2 regions of the Bacillus sp. L381 genome follow, and region 2 is predicted to be linked to the other one. Evidence: riboswitches for the same ligand, from Rfam matches in the RefSeq annotation. Region 2 holds a riboswitch; the other holds the start of a gene.
What was found. A riboswitch is a leader RNA that binds a small molecule or an ion and turns the genes downstream of it on or off. The one in region 2 is predicted to bind glycine.
Positions count from the first base shown of each region.

Region 1 (11,076 bases), 1.4 Mb from region 2:
CACGCCTTCGCCTCATCAAAACGATTGTTCGGAATGTTAAACGCGAAATGATAATTCGGATGAGATTGAGAATCGGTGCGCCTGAATTCCAATTCACTTTCTCCGGCTTTGATTGTAAATGAATCACCGGACGCCTCAATTAAAGAGAAACCTAACACCCGTTCATAGAAGTGTTTCGTCTCCTCCAAAGCACAACTGTACAAAGTTATGTTATTTATTTGCATGACCATACCCCCTTTGGTTTATACTGCCATATAGAGGGGTTTACTCCCACTATTTTGTTTCAACCAATTGAGAATCCCCCTTTCGTCCGGCGCTAAACATGCAAAACAGCGCCCAACCGCTTATACCTAGGGTTTTTTAACGTCTAAAGCAAAAAAAGAAGAAAATAATACCCCATATAGCTTGACAAAAAATAAATGTTATTTAATAATCTATATATAATTAGAATTATTATTGAAAGATAAAGTGAATGCTTTGTCTTTTTAATATATTTCAAATCACATTTCAGGAGGAAGATATTATGTCTTTAATCGGAAAAGAAGTACTGCCATTCGAAGCAAAAGCTTTCAAAAACGGTGAATTCATCGATGTAACAAACGAAGATTTGAAAGGTCAATGGAGCGTTTTCTGCTTCTACCCAGCAGATTTCTCTTTCGTATGCCCGACTGAACTTGAAGATCTTCAAGAACAATACGCTGCACTGAAAGAATTAGGCGTTGAAGTATACTCTGTTTCTACAGATACTCACTTCGTACACAAAGGCTGGCATGACAGCTCTGAAAAAATCGGCAAAATCACTTACGCAATGATTGGTGACCCATCTCAAACGATTTCTCGCAACTTCGACGTTCTTGACGAAGAAAGCGGACTTGCTGACCGCGGAACATTCATCATCGATCCGGATGGCGTCATCCAAACAGTTGAAATCAATGCAGGCGGTATCGGCCGTGACGCAAGCAACCTTGTAAATAAAGTAAAAGCAGCTCAATACGTTCGTCAAAACCCAGGTGAAGTCTGCCCGGCTAAATGGGAAGAAGGCGGCGAAACACTTACACCTAGCCTTGATCTGGTAGGTAAAATCTAAGGAGTGCATTCAATTGGTACTTGATGCAAATATCAAAGCACAATTAAATCAATATATGCAGCTAATTGAGAACGACATCGTTCTCAAAGTAAGCGCGGGTGACGATGACACGTCTAAGGACATGCTGGCTCTCGTTGACGAGCTGGCTTCCATGTCATCTAAAATTTCGGTTGAACAAGCTGAATTATACAGAACACCAAGCTTCAGCGTTAATCGTGCAGGAGAAGACACAGGCGTTACATTCGCCGGTGTTCCTCTCGGCCACGAATTTACTTCATTAGTGCTCGCATTGCTTCAAGTCAGCGGCAGAGCGCCTAAGGCTGATCAAAAGGTCATTGACCAGATTAAGAACATCAGCGGAGAATACCGTTTTGAGTCTTATATCAGCCTGACGTGCCACAACTGCCCTGATGTCGTCCAAGCATTAAACATGATGAGCGTGCTTAACCCGAATATCACACATACAATGATTGACGGCGCGGCATTCAAAGAAGAAGTTGAAAGCAAAAATATCATGGCTGTTCCGACTGTTTTCTTAAACGGTGAATCTTTCGGCAGCGGCCGTATGACCCTTGAAGAGATTCTCGCGAAATTGGGCAGCGGCGCAGATGCATCTGAGTTTGCTGACAAAGAGCCGTTTGACGTTCTTGTTGTCGGCGGCGGACCGGCCGGCGCAAGCGCGGCCATCTACACAGCACGTAAAGGCATCCGCACAGGTGTCGTCGCTGAACGCTTCGGCGGTCAGGTACTCGACACCATGAGCATCGAAAACTTCATCAGCGTCAAAGCGACTGAAGGACCGAAGCTTGCTGCAAGCCTTGAAGAGCATGTGAAAGATTATGATATTGACGTCATGAATCTGCAGCGTGCGAAACGCCTTGAGAAAAAAGACCTCTTCGAACTTGAACTCGAAAACGGCGCTGTCCTGAAAAGTAAAACAGTGATCCTGTCAACAGGTGCCCGCTGGCGCAATGTCAACGTACCTGGTGAGCAAGAGTTCAAAAACAAAGGTGTCGCTTACTGCCCGCACTGTGACGGACCATTGTTTGAAGGCAAAGACGTAGCGGTTATCGGTGGCGGAAACTCCGGAATCGAAGCGGCGATTGACCTTGCAGGTATCGTCAATCACGTGACTGTGCTGGAGTTCGCGCCTGAACTGAAAGCAGACGAAGTTCTGCAAAAACGTCTCTACAGCCTGCCAAACGTGACTGTACACAAAAATGCACAAACAAAAGAAATCACAGGCGACCAAAACGTAAACGGCATCACATATATTGACCGTGAAACAGGCGAAGAAAAACACGTTGAACTCCAAGGTGTATTCGTCCAAATCGGTCTCGTGCCAAACACAGAATGGTTAGACGAAACTGTCGAACGCAACCGCATCGGCGAAATCATCGTCGACAAGAGCGGCGCGACAAGCGTTCCCGGCCTATTCGCCGCAGGGGACTGCACAGACGGCCCGTACAACCAAATCATTATCTCAATGGGATCAGGTGCAACCGCCGCTTTAGGCGCATTTGATTATTTGATCCGGAACTAGTTCCCAAAGGCGCTATGCTGCTGAAACCGCAGTATGGCGCTTTTTTATGTTACAGTCCATATAAATAGGACTTCACATCATGACCGACAAACGCTTTCCATACGATCAAATTGTACGGATAGGACCAGTTAATATCCTGCCGTGACTCATCAAACATTTGATGCAGCCGATTGCTGTTAAAAATGATCGCCCCTTTTTGATCGAAAGCCACCCCGTCGACCCAAAGCATTCTGTCATCCGAGACGAACTGATGAAAGCTGTTATCTTCAGGCTGGTAAATGCCGATGCCTTTCCCCTCAAGCATGGTGTAAAAAACATTTCCCTGATGATCAGCATGCATACCATCAGTCGTCGTGCCCTTGCTTCCCACCGCCCGAACGGACCTCGAAATCACTTCCAGAGGCGTCTGAAAATCCTGCAGGAGAGATGTATCAATCGCATATAAATTCCGTCCCGTGACCTGACAATAGTAAAGAACCGTCCGTTCTCCGGACAGTGCGATTCCATCCGCCCCAATCTTTATCGGCTTGTTTGTAAACACCGGCCGGGTATCAATCTCAAAATGAAATCCCGGAAAGTCCTGTGTGCTGAAGTGCCGGTCAAGCACGCGCCGGAAAGTCCTTGTTCTTATATTAAACACAATGATTCCCCCATCAAGAGGATGGTCCGGCCAGCCATTACCCGAATCCGTGATATAGGCAAACCCATTTTTATTGTCAACGACAACATCATTTAAGAAAGACGTACGGTAATTGGCAATCTCATTCGGAATCTGAATTGAATCGATCAGCTGATTGCGGTCTAAATCAATGATCACAAGCTTCTGTGAGCCCTCCGGTGACGTTTCATAGGCAATTTTCCCTTGGTCAAGAATCCACATCCGATTGTATTCATCAATCTCATACCCCAAGACGGACTGAAGAACAGCCGGGTTTCCAGCCCGATTCCACTCCCAGCTTGGAAAGGCCTCTAATAACGGCTTCCCGTCTTTTATCACAATCTTGTTCAAGGTAGCCGGAACACCGTGAGCCCAGCGGGGAACCGACACATAATAATGCCCCTGTCGATCCATTTTAATGCCGGCCGGCATACACTTTTTCCAATATTCCTTTTTGTAAAATTCTTTTTTCATCTCATCATTCGGAAAATCCCAATCTAAATGGTTCCAATGAAATATCATTTCATAGTGTCCTCTTCTGCCCGGCTGTGTCTCGTATTGTCTTAATAGATAGGGCTCAGCATAAGCGGGATATGGCGATTGTCCATTCATGTACGAATTGTTTTCCATGACTCCATTCCTCTCGTTCTCATCTCTACATTAAACATATGCCTATAAAAGGAAACGGTTAATTAAAAATAAAGACGGCATACTGCATCCAGTACACCGTCTTTTCAAGAGATTTGATTTGACTCATCATGTTCTTGTTGTCCTGTTTTTTCTCATCCAATATAAAATAAATAATCCAATAAACCACAGCGGCGTCAGCAGCAAAGCCGGGCGAGTCGCATCCGCAAACAGCATAATAACCAGAATGACCGCAAACATCGCCAGAACAACGTAATTGATAAACGGCGCGAACGGCGCTTTGAATGTTGATGCCGCGTGTAAGTCCGGCCGGGTTTTCCTATATCTGATATGACAGACAAGAATCACACCCCACACCCAAATGAAACAAATCGCGCTGATGGTTGTCACGATGCCAAACGCTTCTTCCGGAATCAATTTGCTTAAAAGTGCCCCTGCTGACAGGACAATGACCGACACCCATAACGCGCGGCTCGGCACATGATTTTTATTCAGCTTCTCGAAACTTGCCGGCGCCTGTTTCGTTTTGCTTAAGTTATACAAAATCCGGCTTGTTGAAAACATTCCGCTGTTACAAGCAGAAGCGGCTGACGTTAATACGACGAAATTAATGATTCCCGCGGCCAGCGGAATGCCGACTAAGCTGAAGGTCTTCACAAAAGGACTTTCCGCCGCATTCAGCTGCGTCCAAGGATTAATACATAAGAGGATAATCAATGCCCCGACGTAGAAAAATAAAATCCGCAAAGGAATTTTATTGATCGCAGACGGAATGTTTTTTTTCGGATTTGAAGTTTCCGCTGCCGACACACCGACTAATTCCACACCGACATAGGCGAAGATTACCATCTGGAACGAAAGCAAAAAGCCTGAAAATCCATTTGGAAACAAGCCGCCGTGAGCCCACAGATTCGCTGCTGAAACCGTTCCAGTATGCGTTTTGAACCCAATCACAAGCAGAATCACCCCGATGACGATTAACGCGAGGATCGTGATCACCTTAATTAAAGCGAACCAAAACTCCAATTCTCCAAAAATCTTGACCGTTAACAGATTAAGCCCCAATAAAATGAGCAAACAGATCAGTGCAGGAATCCACTGCGGAATATCAAACCAATATTTCACATACACACCGACGGCGATCACATCCGCCATAGCCGTCATAATCCAGCAAAACCAATAGGTCCAGCCGGTGACAAATGCTGCCCGCGGCCCTAAATACGCCTCGGCAATATCCGTTAATGATTGGTACCCCGCTTTAGATAACAGCAGTTCTCCCAGCGCCCGCATAACGAAAAAAAGCGCAATACCTACAATAAAATACGCAAAGATGATAGAAGGACCCGCCAGCTGAATCGCCTTACCGGACCCTAAAAACAATCCGGTGCCGATCGTGCCGCCAATGGCGATAAGCTGCACATGCCGATTCGATAAGTCCCTCTTTAGCTCTCGCTGTTCCACATCTGACTCCTCCTTACTTTTTTATGAACGACGAGAAAATAAAGCCAATAAAAAAAGAGATTGGATGCCCTCCAATCTCATGGTCATAAGAATATCAAATTATATTTGCGCCACTGACAATCAACAGCATGACAAATACATATTCGGTACTCTTCTGTCCTTTTGCCTGAGATTGTGAACCCTTCGGCGCCGCGGAAAATCCGCGGTCTCTCCAGAAGCCGCTCCTGCTGTAGTGCGACCCACAGCAATCATAGCCTGCTACGTATTGAGTTTCTGATAGAAAATACCTATCAGCTAACTTTTTATTTTAATAGGAGTCTAGTGGTTTGTCAATGGTCTTACTTACAATATTTCCACACAAATCAACCTCTATTACGGAATCCTTTTCGAAAAATACCGGGGTTTAACCGGCACTGCTTATGGACAGAATAAGCTTAATCTCTCTTGTAAACCTTCTAAGACTTCTTTCGGTACTTCCCTGACCTTGATATCCTTACCCAGGAAAAGCAGCCAATTTGTTATTTCGGTCAATTCTTCGGGATTACTAACATTGATATAAGTCTCTAGAATGGCTGTGGATTGATAAGGATTCGTATAGGAAATTGACATTTTTAAAGGATGATATTTTTTGAATTGGGCAATCGCCTTTGGACCAAGTTCAAGGACAAGGTTGATTACTTCTTCCTGCTTACTTAGTTTCTCTAAAATCTTTTTCTTGCTTATTCTTTTTTTCGCAGAGTATGGTTTGACATTGGTAAGATTGTCCGCAGGAAAAATCCTCCTCTTCTCATCCTTTACATCAAAGCCTTCAATCAGCCAAAGGCCTTTTTCATGATAAAGGTGCAAGAGGCAGATTGGATAAGACTTTATTACCTTCTCTTCTTTGATGGTAATCAATAAATAGCTATCCGAAAGAAGGAGCTGGATGAGTTTTTCTAACATGGGATGGGGGAGATCTGAAAGCTCAAGCAGGTCGGGATTATGGGGGTTTGTCCCTTCAAAAAGCAAGATTTGATTTAAAAAGACCAGGGTCTCTTGCTGGCTTTCTGAGATAAGGCCCAGTAATTTTTCAGCTAAAGATTGACGGCTCTTTAGATAAGGGAGCTGTTGATTTCTTGTGGCCATAAAAGCAATAAACAGAGCTTTAATCTCATTATCGGTAAAGCGAACAGTGGGCAGGACAGAGTGGTTCATGACAAAATAACCCCCGCTCCTTCCAACTTCAGCAACAAGCGGCATCCCCATGGCTTCAATTTCTCTGATATCTCTAATAGCTGTCGAACGAGAGATGTGAAATTCCCGCATGATTTCAGAAATTGTAAAGTGGGCGCGGTTGTTGATATACCGCATGATAATATTAATCCGTTCAACTTTTTTCATCGGGACCTCCTAAACAGTATCATTTTTTGACATGATTTAAGGTTATTATAAACGCATCAATTGAAAAGACAAATCATTTGATTATTTTAAAAAGAGGAAGGTTTTGAATATGGAAAATTACGCTCTGGAAGAAAAAGACGGCTTTACCGTTTTTGGTATTGGAACTGAGCTTAAAAGCGATTACACAGACTATGCCGGCATAAACAAGGAAAAGGCTGACTTTTGGGAAGCCGTCAAACAAGATGGAAGGCTTGACACGTTGAAAGCCATTGCCGCAAATGACTATATTTTTGCCGTGAACGAAGCGGTAAACAACAGGATGATGCATTATGCCGGCGTGATGACAGAGGAAGAGGCGTCAGTGACAGGAGAAACCAGAGTCATCCAATTTCCTAAGGGGGAATACCTGGTTGTGAAAGGGGAAGGGAAGACGGCCGATGAATTGAGCAATAAGCTTACCGGCATTGCCTTTGGTCAGATCTTGCCGGAAGCAAAGAATTTTGCTTATGTCGGCGGGCCGAATGCAACGGTTGAGATGGGGCAGCGAAACGGCTTAGTATTTGGTGAAATGTGGATTCCTGTTGTTAGGAAATAAAGAGTAAAAGGAGAGATGGCATTGTCATATATCGTTGATTTTAAAAATGTGTCTGCTGTTGGTTTAGAGTCTTCACCTGTGGCAGAAGCGCTTGCTGGTTTACGTGCTAATGAAGCCCGTTACTTAATGAACAAATACAAGCATGAATTTACGGTGGTACCAGCCGGCGAAAGCCAAGAGACCCTTGAGTATGTAAACCGAATTTTGAAAGAAGAACGTGATATTGAGTTTGCGGCCAAACCTTTAGAAACGTCGCGTTTCCAAGTGGAAAATATCAAAATGGCCTACGTCTTTTATGAGGATGGTCTTGAGGTCAACGTCATGTATACGGTTGATGACCCTAAGAAGCGTGCTGTTGGTTTTAAGCTTTCTGAGGGGATGGAAGTGCCGAAGGAGTTAGAAGGGAAGTTTAAGTTTGCCAGGCAAAAGTCTAAATTAGCCGGAACCATTCGGGGCTCGTTTTTTGTCATTAAAGGAGAATATTAAAGTAAGCAAAAACAACTGTTCATGCATCGAATGTTCATCTAGGCATTCAAATTACAAAACAGCACCTCTCCATCAAATTTGAAGGTGCTGTTATTTTTTTCGCATAAACATGCGCTGAAATTATCAGCACGCCAAATACTATCGTGAACCCTTCGGCACCGCGAAATTCCGCGGTCTCTCCAGAATCTGCTTCAAAGCAATCCAAACGCCGCCATTTCAAGGCCCTTGAAAACTATCTGTTTCATTCATCTCATTTCTGAAAACGAGACAATCCTGTGATAGAAGAAAATCAATTCCATGACCAAAGCCGTGGTGCTTCCTAAGCTGCAATCGGTGTCCCGATTCATGTTAAAGAAACCTTCTCCGCGGTTTGCTTAAGCTTTCTCTCCGCCATCTCGGCGCCCCTTGCCCTCGTTTTGATTGTCTCAAAAAGGCGTTATGCGGTACTATCATATAAGGTCTAATGATTTACTCATAATGTCATACTTTTAAATTCACCTTATCATGTAAATGCTCGTAAATAAAAAGGGGATGGACGAGATTGGAAACGAAATATTTAGATCTGCTCGCACAAAAATACGATTGTGAAGAAAAAGTGGTCACAGAAATCATTAATCTGAAAGCGATACTGAACCTGCCGAAAGGAACCGAGCATTTCGTCAGTGATTTGCACGGGGAGTATCAGGCATTTCAGCACGTGCTGCGGAACGGTTCAGGAAGAGTAAAAGAGAAGATCCGCGATATTTTCAGCGGTGTCATTTACGATAGAGAAATTGATGAACTGGCAGCATTGGTCTATTATCCGGAAGACAAACTCAAATTAATCAAACATGACTTTGATTCGAAAGAAGCATTAAACGATTGGTATGAAGAAACGATTCATCGAATGATTAAGCTCGTTTCTTATTGCTCTTCCAAATACACCCGCTCCAAATTGCGAAAGGCTCTGCCTGCCCAATTTGCTTATATTTCTGAAGAGCTGCTGTACAAAACAGAACAAGCCGCCAACAAGGAACAATATTATTCCGAAATCATAGAACAGATCATTGCGCTCGGCCAAGCCGATAAGCTGATCACCGGTCTTGCATACAGCACGCAGCGATTGGTGGTCGACCATCTGCATGTTGTCGGCGATATTTACGACCGCGGACCCCAGCCTGATAAAATTATGGAAGAACTGATCAACTATCATTCAGTGGATATTCAATGGGGGAATCATGATGTTCTCTGGATAGGCGCCTATTCCGGCTCGAAAGTATGTCTGGCCAATATTATCCGCATCTGTGCCCGCTATGACAACCTGGATATTATTGAAGACGTCTACGGCATCAACCTGAGACCGCTCTTGAACCTGGCCGAAAAATATTATGATGATAACCCGTCTTTCCGCCCGAAAGCGGATGAAAACAGACCGGAAGATGAAATTAAGCAAATCACAAAAATTCATCAGGCGATCGCGATGATCCAATTCAAGCTTGAGAGCCCGATTATCAAGAGACGGCCAAACTTTAATATGGAGGAACGGCTGTTACTGGAAAAGATTGATTATGACCGAAATGAAATCACGCTAAACGGAAAAACATATCAACTGGAAAACACCTGCTTTGCGACGGTTAATCCAAAACAGCCGGATGAGCTATTAGAGGAAGAAGCGGAAGTCATGGACAAGCTGCTGTTCTCTGTTCAGCATTCCGAAAAGCTGGGCCGCCATATGAACTTTATGATGAAAAAAGGCAGCCTTTACTTAAAATACAACGGCAACCTATTGATTCACGGCTGTATTCCTGTCGACGAAAACGGCAGCATGGAAACGATGATGATTGAGGATAAAGCCTATGCGGGCCGTGAGCTGCTCGATGTATTTGAACGGTTCTTACGGAATGCCTTCGCCCACCCGGAAGAAACCGATGATCTGGCGACAGACATGGTCTGGTATTTATGGACAGGCGAATACTCCTCCCTCTTCGGAAAACGCGCCATGACGACCTTTGAGCGGTATTTCATTAAAGAGAAAGAAACGCATAAAGAAAAGAAAAACCCGTATTACTATTTGCGCGAAGACGAGGCAGCCTGCCGAAACATCCTGAAAGAGTTCGGTCTCAACCCGGATCACGGCCATATCATCAACGGCCATACACCGGTAAAAGAAATCGAAGGCGAAGATCCGATCAAGGCAAACGGAAAAATGATCGTCATCGACGGAGGCTTCTCTAAAGCCTACCAATCCACAACAGGCATCGCCGGCTACACGCTCTTGTACAACTCTTACGGCATGCAGCTCGTCGCTCATAAACACTTTAACTCAAAGGCCGAAGTACTGAGCACCGGAACCGACGTCTTAACAGTGAAACGCTTAGTCGACAAAGAGCTGGAGCGGAAGAAAGTAAAAGAAACGAATGTTGGCGAGGAGCTGCTGAAGGAAGTGGCTATTTTGGAGAAACTGCGGGAGTATCGGTATATGAAGTGAGAAATTTTCAGGGTCCAGAGGTGATTCTCTGGGCTCTTTTTTACGCTTTTCCGTAACAGTCATACCGGCTAACGAGTCCCTTCCACTTTATTTAAAACAGATTTAACCGCTTCTTCAATCTCCTTATAACCAGTACATCTGCAAATATTGGACTCCAGCCAATTTTTTATCGTTTCATCACTTGCATTTGGCTCAGTATTCACTAAAGCATGACAATTCATTAGAAAACCCGGCGTACAATAACCGCATTGAAACGCAAATTTTTCAACAAAGGCCTTTTGAATCGGCGTATTGATGAGTCCTTCAATTGTCGTAATTTCCCTTCCTTCACCTTCTGCCGCAAGCATTAAACAAGATTTCATCGGTATCCCATCCATTAATACCGTACAGGCGCCGCAATCACCATTTAAACAGCCCGGCTTTGAACCAGTTAATCCAAGACGAAGACGAAGGGCATATAACAAAGTATCGGCCGGTCTGACAGTAATCTGTCTTTCCTGGCCATTTACTTTCAATGTAATAGGATCAGACATGTGGACCTCCTTCTAATTCATGTAAGGCATCTAAGATTGTATGCTGTAAAACAAATATTCGATAGTCACTTGAGCCTTCTGCGTCATCAAGAATAGGTTTCGGAAGATACTGTAAAGACCTGCGTACCCTATCTTCTAATGAGCAGCTTTTATCGTTAAACATAGCCTCCATTTCAACAGAACGAAAAGGAAATGGACATACGCCGCTAAAGGCCATT
Region 1 covers NZ_CP127224.1:3,759,506-3,770,581, forward strand. The annotation lists gene QRX25_RS19250 (toxoflavin lyase-like VOC family protein) at 1-224, opposite strand, end outside; gene ahpC (alkyl hydroperoxide reductase subunit C) at 524-1,087, shown strand; gene ahpF (alkyl hydroperoxide reductase subunit F) at 1,101-2,630, shown strand; gene QRX25_RS19265 (L-dopachrome tautomerase-related protein) at 2,680-3,918, opposite strand; gene QRX25_RS19270 (amino acid permease) at 4,045-5,397, opposite strand; glycine riboswitch at 5,542-5,622, opposite strand; gene QRX25_RS19275 (helix-turn-helix transcriptional regulator) at 5,815-6,777, opposite strand; gene QRX25_RS19280 (GyrI-like domain-containing protein) at 6,887-7,372, shown strand; gene QRX25_RS19285 (DUF8821 family protein) at 7,394-7,858, shown strand; gene fbp (fructose-1,6-bisphosphatase) at 8,400-10,325, shown strand; gene QRX25_RS19295 ((2Fe-2S)-binding protein) at 10,394-10,858, opposite strand; gene QRX25_RS19300 (FAD binding domain-containing protein) at 10,851-11,076, opposite strand, start outside.
Region 1: linked by a shared signal. The riboswitch ahead of QRX25_RS19270 (amino acid permease) and the one ahead of gcvT (glycine cleavage system aminomethyltransferase GcvT) in region 2 are both predicted to bind glycine.

Region 2 (11,076 bases):
ATTAGAAAAAATTCCAAAAAGGTGTGTAATTTGGAGCAAAACGTTGTTTTTAAAGGATATATTCTTAAAAACGAACAATTTGATCGTTTTTGACATTTTCCAAGACGGTAAACCTTGATTATACTTTGTTCATGCGGTTCTTTAAAGAGAACGAACATCATATTTATAAACAGTTTTACAGGGGGTAAGGCATGTTCCGATTGCTGCGAACGGAAAAAAAGGGCAAGGTGAGATCGAGAATGATGCTGTTTTTACGGCTGTCGTTCATTTTCTGCCTGCCCGTGACGATATGTGCTCAGTTTACGGGAGACACAAGTTCCTCCTTTAATGATGTGAAAAGCTTCAGTCTCCCGGTTCAAACGTGCGGAGATTTTCGATATACAGATGACAATTGCCGCTATGACGAACGCTGGGATCAAAGTGATTTACATATCACCAATCAAACTGATACGTCAGGCACCGTGTGTGCGCCGCTTCAACTTTATGCGGAGCTGGAGAATAGGGGGAAAGAGCGGACTGTTTCTGACTGGAAATGGGAGCTCCATAAAATCGCCTCTCAGCAACAGCCTTTACAAAACGGCAATGTCGTGGATAAAGGGCTTATTACTGATAAAAAAAGCAAAACGATTTATAAAATGGAGTCAAAGCGGGCCTTGCAGCCGGGAATTTATGCATTCAAGGTTTACAAGCCTGAAGGATATCCTGCGAACGAAGAAAAATTTGAGTGGTCAAAACCGATGAAGCTTGTCAAGTGCCAGGAACAGGCGACGGCTTCCGATTCGAAGAAAACAGAGAAAAAACCGGCTGAGCCGGTAAAAGAAAGCGGGGAAGAACATGAAAAAAACACTGAAACTGATCAGTAATATTTTGTATGCCGTAATCTTCAGCTTGATTATTGTGCTGACATTGACGGTAATCTCGACCCGGGCTTCCGGCGGTGAGCCGGCCATCTTCGGCTATACGCTGAAATCCGTGCTGTCGGGTTCAATGGACCCGGAATTTAAGACGGGTTCACTCATAGCGGTAAAGAAAATTTCTGATGTGAATGACTTAAAAAAAGGCGATGTCATCACTTTTACACAAGATGACGGATCAGCCGTAACACACAGAATAATCGGGATCACAAAAAAGGGCGGGCACCTGATGTTTGAGACAAAAGGAGACCATAATGCCGCTCCGGATGCCGCACCCGTTCCAGCTGAAAAAGTGGCAGCTCTGTATACGGGATATCAGCTCCCGTATGCGGGATATGTAATACATTTGGCCAGCCAGCCGATCGGAACAGCGATTTTGTTAATCGTTCCCGGCGTCATGCTTTTAATTTACTCAATAACAGTCATTGCCAGCGCTCTCCGCGATATCGAGCGGAAAACGAAAGCGCTGGAAGAACATGAGAGAAACGGGACCATGTCCACATGAATAAGGTTGCAACCTGGCGACAGGATTTGATAACAAAAAATGAAAAAGTAAGGGGAGTACAAACATGGGTATGAAAAAGAAATTAAGCTTGGGCGTTGCCTCAGCCGCACTCGGTTTAGCATTAGTAGGAGGAGGCACATGGGCCGCATTTAATGATGTGAAGTCCACGGACGCCACATTTGCGTCAGGAACGCTTGATTTATCGGCTAAAGAACAATCAGCCAATGTCAATTTGTCAAACTTAAAACCAGGAGACAAATTGACAAAAGATTTTGAATTCAGAAACAACGGTTCACTTGCCATTAAAGAAGTGCTGATGGCTTTGAATTTTACTGACTTCAAAGGAGCAAAGAAAGGAAACGAATCTGCGGAGGATTTCCTCAGCCAGTTTGAAATTACGGTTCTGACAGTCGGCAAAGAAGGGGGCAACGGCTATCCTAAAAATATCATTTTGAAGGCGGCCAGCCTGAAAGACTTATACTTAATGTCTGCAAAGCAGGATAAAGCTGCTGCCGAAGCGATCAGCAAGCACATTGATCCGAAGTTCTTGAGTGAGAGCGGAAAAGTCAATGTAGCAACCATTAACGGCAAAACAGCGCCTGAGTATGACGGGGTTCCGAAAACGCCTGTAGATTATGATCAAGTGCGGATGGAAATCCGATTTAAAAATGATACCGCAAAAGACGCAAACGGTCTGAGTGTCCAAAATAAATTCCAGGGCAATGCGATTTCTCTTCAATTCTCATTTGAAGCAACGCAATGGAACGGATTGACCATTACGAAAGATCATACGGATAAAGACGGTTACGTGAAGGAAAATGAAAAGGCTCATAGTGAGGATAAAAACTGATCCGAATGCCGGACAGATAAAAGAGGAGTTGTGCACATATGGCGGCACTACTCCTCTTTTTGCGCTTTTCTCCATTTTTGATATTCTAAAAATTCACGAAATTGTTTTTTTGATACCCCGGATGTCATCGCATCACGAACTAATTTCTCCCATTCACTATCTAATTGACCATCGTATTCGGTTTCATGTTTTTCATCAAGTAAAGTATGAACCGAGACGTCCAGAACAGCGGAGACTTTTTCTAGAAATTGAATGGAGGGGTTCGTCTGTAAATTTCGTTCTATTGAGCTTAAATAAGACTTCGCTACCCCAGCTTTTTCAGCTAGTTCTGATAGTGAGTAGCCTTTTTCTTTTCGGTATTGTTTAATACGCTGGCCAATCAATGTCATCACCTTCCTTGTGATATTATAGCACATTCAGAAAGGATTTACGGTATGACTTCTGGCGGCCTGGATATGTTGAGAAGACTTTTTATGCGAATGCAGGTATTTGCGTATCTCTTCTAGGCTGATATTTGCTTTTTGGGCTTCTAATATCAGTTCAACCCATTCCTTATCTAATTGCGAAAACTCTGTTTTTGCATTTTTCATGCATTTTCTCCTCCTAAAATACTTGTTTATGTATTTCAGCCAATCCGGCCATGACCTTATCTTTATTTCATGTCTGGAAGTGATTCATCGCATGCGAAACGCCAGAAATTTTTTCTGTATACCTTTATTATAATATAGAATTTCTAAAAAAAACGGGAAAGCTGTCGAATGGATAACGCTTATCCAGAAAAATTACTTTGCAGGAAAAATAAACCGCCGTTCTCGATCTGAATGTGAATTTTCGGCTGATATAAGGCTTTCAGCGCTTGTTTTTCCAATTGGTATTCCTCAGGCTTTTCCTCTGTCTGCTCATAAAACTGATCGAGAAGCCTGAGGTCCTTCTTCCATCTGGCGATCGCATTGTCAGCCCAGTCTGACGGCTCTTTGGCGGCAGCGTTTTTCAAATAATGCTCCATCCTTTTAATCCCGCTTTCCGGCTTAATCATCGGCGATATGGTAAAGCAATAGTCTGATATTTGTGATGTCAGCGGAAGCGGTGCAAGCTTCTGCTGAAATCCTTCTATAATTGTTCCAGATACAAGATGCAGGCCTAAAGACAAAAGTCTGTCTTTTTTCATGTCGGATTGGTATGAAATCACTACATTTAATCCAAGCCAGGGCTGAAGCGGGACTCTGGCTCCGGCTGATACAATTTTCTCATATATTCTTGTAAATCTCCCATTTTGTTTAACTGCTTGAAAGATTTGAAAGAGCCGCGGGGCTCCGAAGTAAATAAATTCGCCGTCCATATCATCCGGAGCCGTTTCTTTATCAGTGATGAAAGTGATCTTCATCGGATTCGGTTCTCCGCCCGTTTTTTCACGCCAATGCCAATAAAACGGCCGGTTCATAATTTGTTTGTCCATCTCAACCGTCAATTGAACCGTCATAAAACCCGGCCCGTGTTCAGTAATCGGGCAGTGGTTCGCTTCAAAAAAGCGCAGTAAAAATTGGTGAACCTCCTGCTGTCTCATGTCGCGCTTCCTCCTTTAGATTAAGAGCCTTTTTTTCTGGCTTGCTTTTCCGTACCGTACGATAGAAAAGAGGTAAGATTGTCCATTTTGATTCGCATTTCTTCCTCTGTCAGCGAGTGGCATAAAATATCATGTAAATGGTCTTCAAAATTGTTCACTTTGATTTTTGTTAAAATGTCATCTAATTCTCCGACGACATTTTCGAATAAATGAATTTTGTCATACAGAAGTTTTAAGATATGCTCTTCTACCGTATGTTTTGTCGCCATGTTGTAAATGTGGACATCTCTTTCCTGACCGAGTCTGTGTATCCTTCCGATTCTTTGTTCAAGCCGCATCGGATTCCACGGGAGATCATAGTTGATAATATGATTACAGAATTGCAGGTTGATCCCTTCGCCGCCGGCTTCCGTAGCGATCAGCACTTGCACTTTCCCCCGGAAGAGATCCTTCATCCAGTCTTTTTTTCCGCGCTTAAATCCGCCTCTGAACGGAACAGAGCTTATGCCGTTCTGCTGAAGAAACCATTGCAGGTAAATCTGTGTCGCCCGGTACTCAGTAAAAATAATGACCTTGTCATTAATCTTTTGGATCAAGTCAACAACTTGGATCGCTTTTGAATTTTGCGTGACTTGATTGATGCGGTCCATTAAATTCGCAATCGTCTGTTCATCGAATGCGGGCGCTTTTTGCTCCTTTTGATCAAGCATTTTTTTAAGTGTCATATACACGGCTTCCCTGCTTGAACAGCACTCTCTTTGCAGCGTCATAATGGAAAATGCGCTTGTCGGCTTTTCCGTGCCGTTTTTCAGTGCGGCAATGTCATCGTAAAGCGCCTGTTCCGTCGGTGAAAAGGTGATCGGCACTGTTTCGACGTGGCGCTTCGTCCATGTAAGCCCTGTGTCGCTCCGTGTGTTGCGGATCATTACCTTATTGACGAGCTCTTTCAAATGCTCATGAGCGTCAATTCCGTCCTTTTGATTGAACGTTTCTTGAAACCCGCTTTCATTTCCTAAGTGGCCGGGCTTTAACAGTGACACCAAATTAAAAATTTCTTCGATCCGGTTTTGGATCGGGGTTGCCGTCAGAAGCAGGCAGTATTTCTTCACAAGACTTCTCGCAAATTCATAATTTTTCGTTTTGCTGTTTTTGAGCTTGTGCGCCTCGTCAATAATGACGAGATCATACGGAATAGAAAGCACAATCTCCTTGTGAGGTGAGCGTTTGGCCGTATCAATAGAAGAAACGACAATATCGCACTGCTCCCACACATAGCTTTTCTTCTGTTCAACAGCCGGTATTAAAAACTTCTCCTGAAGCTCTTTCACCCATTGGGAAACGAGTGATGCCGGCACAAGAATCAGAATTTTTTTGGCCAGCCCGCGAATCATGTATTCTTTTAAAATCAGGCCCGCTTCCACCGTTTTTCCGAGCCCCACTTCATCAGCCAAAATCGCCTTGCCGTTCATTTTTTCAACGACTTTCTGGGCAACTTCAAGCTGATGGGGAAGCGGAGTGAAATCGGGCAGGTATAAAGGAGCCCTCAACCCTTCAAATTCAGGAATGGCGAGAGTCTGCTGGACTTCAGCCGACAGTTTGTACAACTCCCAATTTGACCAGGGACCGTCCGTTTTCAGCCGCTCAGAAAACTCTCCCGGCCAGTTTGCATCAAATATGATCTCTGCTGTCATATGTAACAAAACCGCCTTTCTTTTAAAAAACTGATTTATCATAATTTTTGTTGCCGGACGTAAGTGAGGGTGGTAGGATATAAGTAATGATTTCACCCAAGATATTGCTTTAGTATGTCCATAACAATTGGTAAATATGAGCGAATGACAGTAAGGGGAGAGACTCGGAAGAAAGATGTGCATCCGGGCGCCGAAGGAGCAAACTGCGGAGTGAATCTCTCAGGCAAAAGAACTCTTGCTCGACGCAACTCTGGAGAGTGTCTGCGAGCAGAAAAGGCAGACCACCAAAGGGGACGTCTTTATGAAGTTTTCATAAAGTAAACTTTCAGGTGCCGGGACAGAGAAACCTTCATTTTCATGAGGTGTTTCTCTGTCCTTTTTTATATGTCTTTACAATGCGCCAATGACTGAAGGGGGAAGATGATGCTGAAACGAACACCGCTTTATGACGTATATAAAGAATACGGCGGAAAAACGATTGATTTTGGAGGATGGGAGCTGCCTGTTCAATTTTCTTCTATTAAAGAGGAGCATGAAGCCGTCCGCACAAAAGCGGGCCTGTTTGATGTGTCCCATATGGGAGAAGTCGAAGTATCCGGTCAAGACGCCCTGTCTTTTCTGCAAAAAATGATGACAAATGACGTTGCCGACTTAAAGCCGAAAAGCGCGCTCTATACCGCCATGTGTTATCCCGACGGAGGCACGGTCGATGACTTGCTGATTTATCAGAAAAGCGAAACCTGCTATCTGCTCGTGATCAATGCGTCTAATATTGAAAAAGACATCGCTTGGCTGAAGGAACATGCAAAAGGGGACGTCACATTAACGAATCAGTCTGACGAGATTTCACTGCTTGCCGTTCAAGGGCCGAATGCTCAGGCGGTTCTTTCGAAGCTGACTGAATGTGATTTGGCTTCCTTAAAGCCGTTTACGTTTATTGATGGAGCGGACGTTGCCGGACGCCAAGTCCTGCTTTCAAGAACGGGATATACCGGTGAAGACGGGTTTGAGCTTTATTGCCGCAACGAAGACGCGGTTCATCTTTTTAAGGAGATTCTTGCAGCGGGAGAGAATGAAGGACTCGTTCCGTGCGGTCTCGGCGCCCGTGATACGCTGAGATTTGAAGCAAAGCTTGCTTTATACGGTCAGGAATTGACGAAAGACATTACGCCGATCGAAGCCGGAATCGGATTTGCCGTAAAGCACAAGAAAGATTCCGATTTTTTCGGGAAGTCTGTATTGAGTGAACAGAAAGAAAAAGGAGCTCCGCGTAAGCTGGTCGGGCTTGAGATGATTGAAAAAGGGATTCCGAGACACGGATACGCCGTGAAAAAAGACGGTGTTGCAATCGGTGAAGTCACGACAGGCACACAATCTCCGACTTTAAAGAAAAATATCGGCCTTGCCTTAATCAAAACGGAATTCAGTGAAATCGGAACGGAAGTAGAAGTGGAAATCCGCAAAAAAACGGTAAAAGCGAAGATTGTCCGCACACCGTTTTATAAACGTCCAAAACAGAGCTGAAAAAGGAGAGTCATATGAAGCATCGATATTTGCCCGCGACAGAACAGGATAAAAAAGAAATGCTGAAAGCCATCGGCGCAGAAACAATTGATGAACTGTTTGCCGATATCCCGGAAGATGTGAGGTTTCAGAAAGACTACCAAATTAAAAAAGCAAAATCAGAAACAGAGCTGACGAGAGAGCTGACAAAGCTTGCAGCGAAAAATAAGGACGCTGTTACATATGCATCTTTTCTGGGCGCAGGTGTGTACGATCACTATCAGCCGGTTATCGTCGACCATGTGATTTCCCGGTCAGAGTTTTACACGGCATATACGCCTTACCAGCCTGAAATTTCACAAGGAGAGCTGCAGGCGATTTTTGAATTTCAAACGATGATCTGTGAATTAACGGGGATGGATATCGCAAACTCCTCCATGTACGACGGGGGAACGGCGTTGGCGGAAGCGGCGATGCTTGCGTCGGGCCATACGAAAAAGAAAAAAATCGTCATTTCCGCGGCCGTTCATCCGGAATCACGGGATGTCCTGAAAACATACGCAAAAGGCCAATATATTGAGGTTGTAGAGGTGCCCGCGAAAAACGGCGTCACAGACCTTGAAGCATTAGAGCATGCAGTTTGTGATGAAACGGCCGCCGTGATCGTCCAGTATCCGAACTTCTTCGGACAAATTGAGCCGTTAAAGGACATTGAGCCGCTTGCACATAAAGGAAACAGCCAGCTGATTGTTTCTTCAAATCCGCTCGCACTCGGTATTTTGACACCGCCTGGGGCATACGGAGCTGATATCGTCGTCGGGGACGCGCAGCCTTTCGGTATACCTGCGGCGTTCGGCGGCCCGCACTGCGGCTATTTTGCAGTAACGAAAAAACTGATGAGGAAGGTGCCGGGCCGTCTTGTCGGCCAAACGGAGGATGAAAACGGGCGAAGAGGGTTTGTTCTCACCCTTCAGGCGCGCGAGCAGCATATCAGAAGAGACAAAGCCACCTCCAACATTTGCTCAAACCAGGCGCTGAACGCTTTAGCGGCCTCAGTTGCGATGACGGCGCTCGGAAAAAATGGCGTCAAAGACATAGCCCGCCAAAATATACTGAAAGCTGATTACGCGAGACGCCAAGCGGAAAAAGCCGGCTTGCACATAGCGTTTGACGGCCCGATGTTTAATGAGTTTGCAGTCAGGCTGAATGAGCCTGTCAAAGAAGCAAACCGCAGGCTCTTACAACAAGGCATAATCGGCGGATATGATTTAGGCCTGGCGTATCCGGAACTGAAGCAGCATATGCTCATTGCCGTCACAGAGCTGAGAACAAAAGAAGAGATCGATTCGCTTATTGCGGGATTGGGGGATCAACATGAATAATCAAGATCAGGCGCTTATTTTTGAAATGTCCCGCGAAGGGCGTGTCGGTTACAGCCTTCCGGAGCTTGATGTACCGGAAACGGAGCTTGAAAGCCTTCTTCCGGGTGATTATATCCGCAATGAAGACGCAAAGCTTCCGGAAGTATCAGAGCTTGATATTATGCGGCATTATACCGCACTTTCAAAGAGAAACCACGGGGTTGATTCAGGTTTTTATCCGCTCGGCTCCTGTACGATGAAATACAATCCGAAATTAAATGAAAAGATTGCCCGGTTCCCAGGCTTCTCTGCTATTCACCCGCTTCAGGACGAGGACACGGTTCAGGGAGCGCTTGAGCTTTTATACGATTTAAGCGGACACTTGGAGGAAATTACGGGTATGGACGAGGTGACGCTGCAGCCTGCGGCGGGCGCTCACGGCGAATGGACAGGCCTGATGATGATCCGCGCTTATCATGAAGCGCGGGGAGACTTCGGACGGACGAAGGTGATTGTTCCCGATTCAGCCCATGGGACGAATCCGGCATCCGCCACGGTCGCCGGATTTGAAACGATTACCGTCAAGTCAAATGAACACGGGCTGGTTGACATTGAAGATTTGAAAAGAGCGGTAAATGAAGAAACAGCGGCGCTGATGCTGACGAATCCGAACACCCTCGGCTTATTTGAGGAAAACATTACAGAAATGGCTGATATCGTCCATCAGGCCGGCGGAAAGCTTTATTATGACGGAGCGAATTTAAACGCCGTTTTAAGTAAAGCAAGACCGGGAGATATGGGATTTGACGTCGTTCATCTTAATCTGCATAAAACATTTACCGGGCCGCACGGCGGAGGAGGACCAGGCTCAGGCCCGGTCGGAGTAAAGAAAGAATTCATTCCGTACCTGCCGAAACCCGTCCTCACGAAAAAAGAGGGCCGTTTGACTTTTGACTATGACCGTCCGCAATCGATCGGGCGCGTAAAGCCTTATTACGGAAACTTCGGCATTAACGTCAGAGCCTACACGTATATCCGCTCCATGGGGCCTGACGGCTTAAAAGCTGTGACCGAAAATGCGGTTTTAAATGCAAATTATATGATGAGAAGACTCGCGCCTTATTATGATCTGCCGTATGACCGTCATTGCAAGCATGAATTTGTGTTATCGGGAAGAAGACAGAAAAAGCTCGGCGTAAGAACGCTTGATATTGCCAAACGGCTTTTAGATTTCGGCTATCATCCGCCGACTGTGTATTTCCCTCTCAATGTGGAAGAAAGCATCATGATCGAACCGACGGAAACGGAATCGAAGGAAACGCTTGATGCCTTTATAGATGCCATGATTCAAATTGCGCGGGAAGCGGAGGAATCACCTGAAACCGTTCAGGAGGCGCCGCATACCACGGTTGTCAAAAGAATGGATGAAACCAAGGCCGCAAGAAAGCCGGTTTTAAAATACGAACATACATCTGCCGGCAGCCGCTGACGGGTGTAAAAAAAGAGCTTCCGTATAAAACGGACAGCTCTTTTTTATTATTGGTTCTTTGCTTTAATTTTTCCGCCCCATTTTTTAAATCCGCCTTTCAGGTTGTAAATATCCTTGCAGCCGTGTTTGCGGAGCGTCTGTGCCGCGCGTCCGCTGCGGACATTGTTTTGGCAGTACAGGTAAACGGGTTTATCAGGACGGATTTCGCTTTTGCGCTGTTTCAGCTGTGACAGCGGAATGTTGCGCGCGCCGAGAATATGGCCGCCTTCAAATTCATTCGGCTCACGGACGTCAATCAGCTGCGCTTTTCTGTAGCCCGCGCGGAATTCCTCTTCCGTAAGTGTTTTCATTAAACGCTGCTGGTAAAAATACGACACGATCATATAAACGATAAACGCCGCAACAATAATTAAAGCAATCATATTAGACAATGCGATTCTACTCCTTTAGCTTATAAAATCAAAAACCCTGCTTGTGAAAACAAGGCTTACCGGACGTTTTGGGACAAATACTATTATAGTAAAGCATGAAGCGATTGTCATCCTTAATGAAACGAAATATTTTTCATTTTCACGTCAGTTTGTTAAACTGATTTTATTAAAACGATAAAGAAGGGTTCAGTGTATGGAAAAAGAAACATGGCGGTTTATTGACTCAGGGAATGAAAGCCCGGCATTTAACATGGCGCTGGATGAAGCGCTTTTATATTGGCACAGCCAAAAAAAAATTCCTCCGGTGATCCGTTTTTACGGCTGGAATCCGGCAACGCTGTCTGTCGGGTATTTTCAAAATATTAAGAAGGAAATTAACTTTGACGCAGTACATAAACACGGCCTCGGGTTTGTCAGAAGACCGACAGGCGGACGGGGTGTTCTTCATGATAAAGAATTGACATACAGCGTAATCGTTTCAGAGGATCATCCGGAAATGCCGGCCACGGTGACAGAGGCGTACCGGGTGATTTCAGAAGGCATTCTGCAGGGATTCAGAAACCTTGGGCTTGATGCCTACTTTGCGATTCCGCGTACGGAAAAGGAAAAAGAAAGCCTGAAAAATCCGCGCTCGTCCGTCTGCTTTGATGCGCCTTCGTGGTATGAGCTGGTCGTCGAAGGGCGGAAAGTGGCGGGAAGCGCGCAGACACGTCAAAAAGGCGTTATTCTTCAGCACGGCTCCATCCTGCTTGACATTGATGAGGATAA
Region 2 covers NZ_CP127224.1:2,348,157-2,359,232, reverse strand. The annotation lists gene tapA (amyloid fiber anchoring/assembly protein TapA) at 192-863, shown strand; gene sipW (signal peptidase I SipW) at 835-1,419, shown strand; gene tasA (biofilm matrix protein TasA) at 1,484-2,269, shown strand; gene sinR (transcriptional regulator SinR) at 2,317-2,652, opposite strand; gene sinI (anti-repressor SinI) at 2,686-2,859, opposite strand; gene QRX25_RS11920 (YqhG family protein) at 3,039-3,833, opposite strand; gene QRX25_RS11915 (DEAD/DEAH box helicase) at 3,854-5,524, opposite strand; glycine riboswitch at 5,669-5,769, shown strand; gene gcvT (glycine cleavage system aminomethyltransferase GcvT) at 5,948-7,048, shown strand; gene gcvPA (aminomethyl-transferring glycine dehydrogenase subunit GcvPA) at 7,063-8,409, shown strand; gene gcvPB (aminomethyl-transferring glycine dehydrogenase subunit GcvPB) at 8,402-9,877, shown strand; gene QRX25_RS11895 (rhodanese-like domain-containing protein) at 9,925-10,308, opposite strand; gene lipM (octanoyltransferase LipM) at 10,502-11,076, shown strand, end outside.